2 linked regions of the Caballeronia sp. TF1N1 genome follow. The protein of the gene in region 1 interacts with the protein of each later gene in a pairwise test. Links are inferred from orthologs where the notes say so. Each region holds a gene or a part of one and is shown on either strand. Other genes may lie near its edges. The genes, in order: LDZ28_RS24695 and kdsB.

Evidence for each region.
Region 2: the proteins of LDZ28_RS24695 (region 1) and kdsB interact in binary tests that used the Escherichia coli proteins (3 or more experiments, as listed by UniProt). The link is inferred for Caballeronia sp. TF1N1 from one-to-one orthologs.

Annotation. Positions count from the first base shown.
Region 1 is NZ_CP084628.1:874,667-877,839, forward strand. What follows is about bases 229-3,082. They hold LDZ28_RS24695 (TetR/AcrR family transcriptional regulator), read right to left. Parts: upstream 2,032-3,082; coding sequence 1,426-2,031; downstream 229-1,425. Other genes in these bases: LDZ28_RS24685 (hypothetical protein), read right to left, coding at 229-253; LDZ28_RS24690 (type 1 glutamine amidotransferase domain-containing protein), read right to left, coding at 612-1,298; flgM (flagellar biosynthesis anti-sigma factor FlgM), read left to right, coding at 2,283-2,588; LDZ28_RS24705 (EAL domain-containing protein), read right to left, coding at 2,940-3,082. In the rest of the region: more of LDZ28_RS24685, read right to left, coding at 35-228; more of LDZ28_RS24705, read right to left, coding at 3,083-3,173. UniProt on the Escherichia coli protein: Involved in response to both electrophiles and reactive chlorine species (RCS). Represses the transcription of the nemRA-gloA operon by binding to the NemR box.
Region 2 is NZ_CP084626.1:2,328,439-2,331,530, reverse strand. What follows is about bases 54-2,826. They hold kdsB (3-deoxy-manno-octulosonate cytidylyltransferase), read right to left. Parts: upstream 1,950-2,826; coding sequence 1,158-1,949; downstream 54-1,157. Other genes in these bases: lpxK (tetraacyldisaccharide 4'-kinase), read right to left, coding at 2,146-2,826; LDZ28_RS10790 (Trm112 family protein), read right to left, coding at 1,959-2,165; adk (adenylate kinase), read right to left, coding at 210-872; LDZ28_RS10805 (3-hydroxyacyl-CoA dehydrogenase), read right to left, coding at 54-59. Also shown: more of LDZ28_RS10805, read right to left, coding at 1-53; more of lpxK, read right to left, coding at 2,827-3,092. UniProt on the Escherichia coli protein: Activates KDO (a required 8-carbon sugar) for incorporation into bacterial lipopolysaccharide in Gram-negative bacteria.

The sequences.
Region 1 (3,173 bases):
AAAATCGGCGAAGCACGTTCGTATCGACAATGCGTCACTCGACGCTTTCCCAGTGCTCCGGCTCGCCCTTGTCCGTGATACGCACCTTCGCCAGCAAGGGCGTATAGCCGCGCAGCCTGATTTCGCTGACCGCGAGCTTTTCCGAACTGAACACCTGCTCGGTGATCTTCGTGCCGTCGGGATACTCGAGTGTGTATCCATCGATTGGGCCCCATCGGCCCTTGGGCAAGGGTTCAACGTAGATTTGCATCATGATGACTCCGGCGTTGTAGGAAGCGTCGGGCAAGCGCCGTGACTGCGGCTGCCTCTTATATAAGAGCGTAGTCCTTAAGCGTGGCGCTGCATCGGGGAGAATGAGGACTAGATTTACGCGTGGAATCAGGACCTTGGAGAAGGAATTTCGCGATGAGAAACGCACCGGGGCTATGTGCAACGCGTGCATGCTGCCACGCAGCAGGATTTCTCACGACACGCGGGCTGGTTTCGTGATGTGGGATCGATGAGTTCGAGCGCCCGGCAATTTGCCCGTGCATCGCGAGTCCTGGCACGAGCGTGGGTTCCCTGGCGCGCGGCCGCCCAATGGCCGCGCGCGCCGGTAACGTCAACGTCGGTTATTGCGCGAGCGCCGGGTGCTTCATCAACGTCGCCGCAGCGGACGACGATGAAGCCGGGTTCTGCCCGGTAATCAAAAGGCCATCGGTGACGACATAAGGTGCCCAGTCTTCGAGCTTTGAATAGATGCCGCCCTTCGCCTTGAGTTCGTCTTCAACGAGGAACGGCACGACATCGGTCAGTCCGACCGCGGCTTCCTCTGAGTTGGTGAAGCCTGTGACTCGTTTGCCTTCGACAAGCGGTGCGCCCTCCGGCGTGCGGACATGGCGCAGCACGCCGGGTGCGTGGCAGACCAGCGCGACAGGCTTGCCAGCGGCCAAGAAGGCTTCGATCAGGGCGATCGAGTTTTTGTCTTCGGCCAGGTCCCAGAGCGGACCATGACCGCCCGGATAAAACACGGTATCGAAATCGGCTTGCGAGACGAGATCGAGCTTTACCGTGCTGGCAAGCTGCGCGGTAGCCTGCGAATCGGCTTCGAAACGATGTGTCATCTCCGTCTGATTGGCCGGCTCGTTGCTCTTCGGGTCGAGCGGCGGCTGACCACCTTTAGGCGATGCCAGCACGATTTCCGCGCCCGCATCCCTGAAGGCGTAGTAGGGTGCGGCCAGCTCTTCGAGCCAGAAACCCGTTTTGCGGCCCGTGTTGCCGAGTTGGTCATGTGAGGTCAAAACCATGAGCACTTTCATGTTGCATCTCCGTGGGTGAGTAAGGTGAAACCGTAAAGAAGGTTGATGGTGTTAGTAGACCAGTCGTCTAGTAAATGCTTCAAAAAAACACCTCTAAAGAAGTGCTGGCACCTCGCTCCCTGCTTCGTCAGGGAGCAAGTCGCAAGATCCGCTGCGTTGTCGTCGTCGCCACTTCAAACGGCTGCGTGTTGCGAACGATCTTCACCATGATGCTGGCGCCGAGCCACAGTTGATACAAGCTCTGCGCGACGCTTTGCGGATCACCTTCGATCGAAAGCGAGCCTTCCGCCACACCGATTTCGATTGCACTTGCAAGACGGCTAACGATCCCTGCCGTGCCGCGCTTCAACGTGGCGCGCATGGCCTCCGACATGTCCGCCACTTCGGCGCCGAGCTTGACCGCGAGACATTTGCCCTGGCAATCGAAGAAGGACTGGGTTTCTTGCCAAATGCTCCAGTAGTTCGTCAGCCGCTGCGCCATGTTCAGTCCGGGCTGCGCTAGCGTCCCGTCGAGGTCGTTCAAATAGTCCTCGAAATAGCTTTCCAGGAGCGCCACGCCGAACGCATCTTTGGAGCCAAAATAATGATAGAACGAGCCCTTCGGCACGCCGGCTTCCGTGAGAATCTCATTCAGGCCGACGGCGGAAAAGCCTTTGGCGCCGATCAACCGTTGACCAACGGCAATGATGTTTTCGCGGACGTCGACGGTTTCTGATGTGTTTGCGGTAGGCATGGGTGAACTTTAGCGTGTAGTAGACCAGTCGTCTAGTATTTTGGGAAATTTCTTGTCCTTCGCGGACGTCATGTCCGGTCCATGTGCGATTCCTCACACTTTGTTTCAATTTGTTGCAAATAGGCGAGAGGCCTATTGGATAAGGCTTTGCGGGCTGGGCGAGGTTGCGAGGGTGTCGGCAGGCCGCCGGGCTTGGTAAAGATTTCAAGCCCCACTCCGTTAAAGAACTCAACAGACAAGGAGCCAAAGCCATGAAGATCGAATCGAACAACACGCCCGCCGCACTCCAATCCGACACCTTTCGCGTAGCAAGCAAACGCGATGTGCAGGCTACGGGCGGCGTGCAGCAAACCAGCGCGACCAACGCAACCAGCTCGAAAGTGACGTTGTCCTCGTTGTCGTCGATGCAAGTCACGGGCGGCGCGGACATCGACACGGCGAAGGTCGAATCGATCAAGGCGGCTCTGCGTGATGGAACCTACAAGATCGACTCGGGCAAGATTGCGAGCGGCATGTTGAGCACCGCAGGCGATTTGCTCAAGACGACGATGCGTTGATGGGTGGTTGAGCGGGAATGGAGCGCGGACGGCGTAGCGCAAAGCGTCGGGGGACAAAACCAAATGCCCCGTTCAAATGGCATGGCCGATTCTGCAGATTCGTAGTCGAGCGGACCGACGCGTAGCGCGCCCGACACCAATCACTCGCCTGGCGGCCCATACATCTTCGGATTTCTGTGCGGCGCCTCGACACGCTCCGAATTTGAATGATCAGTCGATGCCGGAGCTTGGGTGGCCGACCCTTCGGCTCCAACGCTATTCTCCGGCGATGCCGGCGCACCAGGCACCGCGCATCCCGCCAAAACGATTAGCAACGTCCCAAGCGCGGCTTTCAACATTTTGCACCCGGCATTAACGCACATTGGCAATCGCGGGCATCTCTTTGAACGAGGGCTTGGCGAACAAATAGCCTTGCATCAGGCTCACGCCGGCTGCTTCCAGAAAATCGCGCTCGCCTTGCGTCTCGATGCCTTCCGCGATCACGCGAATTCCCAGATCACTGCAAATCTTCAAGACGCCGGCAACGATCCGCTGACGCACGGTGTCGGTGTCGATGTCGCGCACCAATGCCATGTCGAGCTTGAT
Region 2 (3,092 bases), on another replicon or contig:
GCCTCACCCAGGCCGGACGCGCCGCCGGTGATCAGAAAAACGTTGCCTTGTATCTCCATGTCTCTTCTCCTTGATATGAGGAAGTGCTGCATTCGCGGCCCTCGTGAGGCCGTTCGATTTTATGGCTCGCCGTTTTAGCTTGGCGAGAAAGTTTGAAGGCGTAAAAAAACCCGCTCGGCGAAGAGCGGGTTTTCCGTGACGCGGGCAAGTTACTTCAAAGCATCGAACACGCGCGTGCGGATTTCATCGACCGCGCCGAGCCCGGAAATCTTGCGATATTCCGGCGCCTTCAGCCCGTTCGTTTCACCGCGCTTCGCCCAGTCGTTGTAGTACGCGATGAGCGGCTTGGTCTGCGCTTCATACACGTCGAGCCGCTTCTTCACGGTTTCTTCCTTGTCGTCGTCGCGCTGGATCAGCGGCTCGCCGGTGACGTCGTCCGTCATGTCGTTCTTCGGCGGATTGAACTTGACGTGATACGTGCGGCCCGACGCCGCGTGGACGCGACGCCCGCTCATACGCGTGATGATCTCGTCGAACGGCACGTCGATTTCCAGCACGTAGTCGATTACGACAGCCGCGTTCTTCATGGCTTCCGCTTGCGGAATGGTGCGCGGGAAACCGTCGAACAGATAGCCGTTCTTGCAGTCGTCCGCGAGCAGCCGCTCCTTTACGAGATTGATGATGAGCGTGTCCGGCACGAGCTCGCCCGCGTCCATATAGCCCTTGGCCTCGACGCCGAGCGGCGAGCCCGCCTTCACGGCCGCGCGCAACATGTCGCCGGTCGAGATCTGCGGAATGCCGAACTTTTCCTTGATGAAGTTTGCCTGGGTGCCCTTGCCCGCGCCGGGTGCGCCCAACAGGATCAAACGCATGGTGATATCTCCGAATCGTCTAGAAACCGCGCGGCGAGTCTGAATCTGCATCCGGTGGCCAGGCTCGCGCGGCGTCGACGACAGAGCGCGCAGCCGATTCGAAAGTCGGCGCGGCACCCGCGGACAGCGGCGCAACGTTGAGCGTGGCGCTGACCGGAAGGCTCGCGCAATCGCTTGATTATGCCACGGCTCATTACGAACGCGGCCGTAATAACGGCGATAGAAATCGCTGTGATTCCCGCCGCGCAAGCGTTTGGCGGGGGTATACACGGGTTGTGCGAGCTTTCAGCCGGCGCTGGAAAAGAGCGCCTGGACGCGCGCGAGATCGGCGGGTGTATCGACGCCCGGTGCAGGTGTTTCATGCGTGACGCGCACCGCGATGCGCTCGCCATGCCACAACGCGCGCAGTTGTTCGAGCGCCTCGGCGGCTTCGATGGGCGCTTGCGCGAGGTTTGGAAACTCGCGCAGAAACTTCGCGCGATACGCGTACAGGCCAATATGCCGCAGCACGTTTTCGGGCACCGCGGGCAGCGCCGAAAGCGCGGCGACGTCCGGCCAGTGCGATTGCCACGCGTCGCGCGTCCAGGGAATGGGCGCACGCGAGAAGTAGAGCGCGACGCTCTTCGCATCGAGCACGACTTTCACGACATTCGGATTGAACACGTCGGCGGGATCGTGAATGGGATGCGCGGCCGTGGCGATTGCGCATTCGGGATGCGCCGCGAGATGCGCGGCGACATCGCGCACGAGTTGCGGGTCGATGAGCGGCTCGTCGCCCTGAACGTTCACGACGATGGCGTCGTCGGGCCAGTTCAGACGCGTCGCCACTTCGGCGAGACGGTCGGTGCCGGTGGGGTGATCCGAGCGCGTGAGCATCACTTCGATGCCGTGATCGCGCGAAGCCTCGACCACGCGGTCGGAGTCGGTTGCGACGATCACCTGGCTCGCGCCGGACTCGCGCGCGCGTTCGGCGACGCGCACGACCATCGGCTTACCGCCGATATCGGCGAGTGGTTTGTTCGGCAGCCGTGTGGAAGCAAGACGCGCCGGAACGACGGCGATGAACGGCACGGACATGATCGGACCTTACGCGCCGCCAACCGGCTTCAACGGCTCGACCGGCGTGCCTTCCACCGTTTGACGCGCTTCGTCGACGAGCATCACGGGAATGCCGTCGCGAATGGGATAAGCAAGCTTGTCCGCGCTGCAGACGAGTTCCTGCGCCGCGCGGTCATAGGTGAGCGGACCCTTGCAGATCGGGCAGACGAGGATTTCAAGCAGACGTGCGTCCACGGAGTTTCTCCACAACTAGAGCGATGAGGCGAGGCCTGAGCACGGCTTGCACGGGAACGACCCAGATGCGCGCATCACGCCAGGCCCCAAATTTTACTGCATCCTTCTCGGTGATCAGGATGGCGTCGGCTTTCACGTCCTCGAAAGGATTCTCGCGATACGAATAGTGATCGGGGAACGCGCGCGTGCCAGGCGTGATGCCGGCGGCGCGCAAGGTCGCGAAGAAACGCTCGGGCGAACCGATGCCCGCGGCGGCGACCACTTTCTCGCCTGCGAACTGCGCGAGCGGACGGCGCACCGATGGATCGTCGAGCAGCCAGGCATCGCCTGATTCGAGTTCGAGCGCGAAGGTGTTGGGCCACGGCGGCAAGGTGCGGTCGTAGGGGCTGTTGATGAGCGTCGCGTCGCGATGGCGCGACATCGGTTCGCGCAACGGGCCGGCGGGCAGCAGGAAGCCGTTGCCGCCGAGGCGGTCGTCGAATACGACGAGCTCGAACACGCGCGCGAGCCGATAGTGCTGCAGGCCGTCGTCGGACACGATGACATCGACTTCGGGATGCGCCTCGACCAGCGCACGCGCCGCCGCTACGCGATCCGGGCATACGAAGACCGGCGCGTGAGTGCGGCGCGCGATCAGCAGCGGCTCGTCGCCGACTTGCGCGGCGGCCGAGGTCGGCGCGACGCTCGTCGGCTTCGCGATCTTCGCGCCGTATCCGCGCGAAACGACGCCCGGCTGATGCCCTGCCGCGCGCAGAGCCTCGACGAGCGCGATGACCGTCGGCGTCTTGCCCGTGCCACCAACCGTCACGTTGCCGACGACGACCACCGGCACGCCGACATCGACGCGCTTGATCCAGCCGAGTTCGAAGAACGCCCGGCGCGTCGCGGCAATCGCGCCGAAGATGCAGGCGAAGGGCGTGAGCGCCC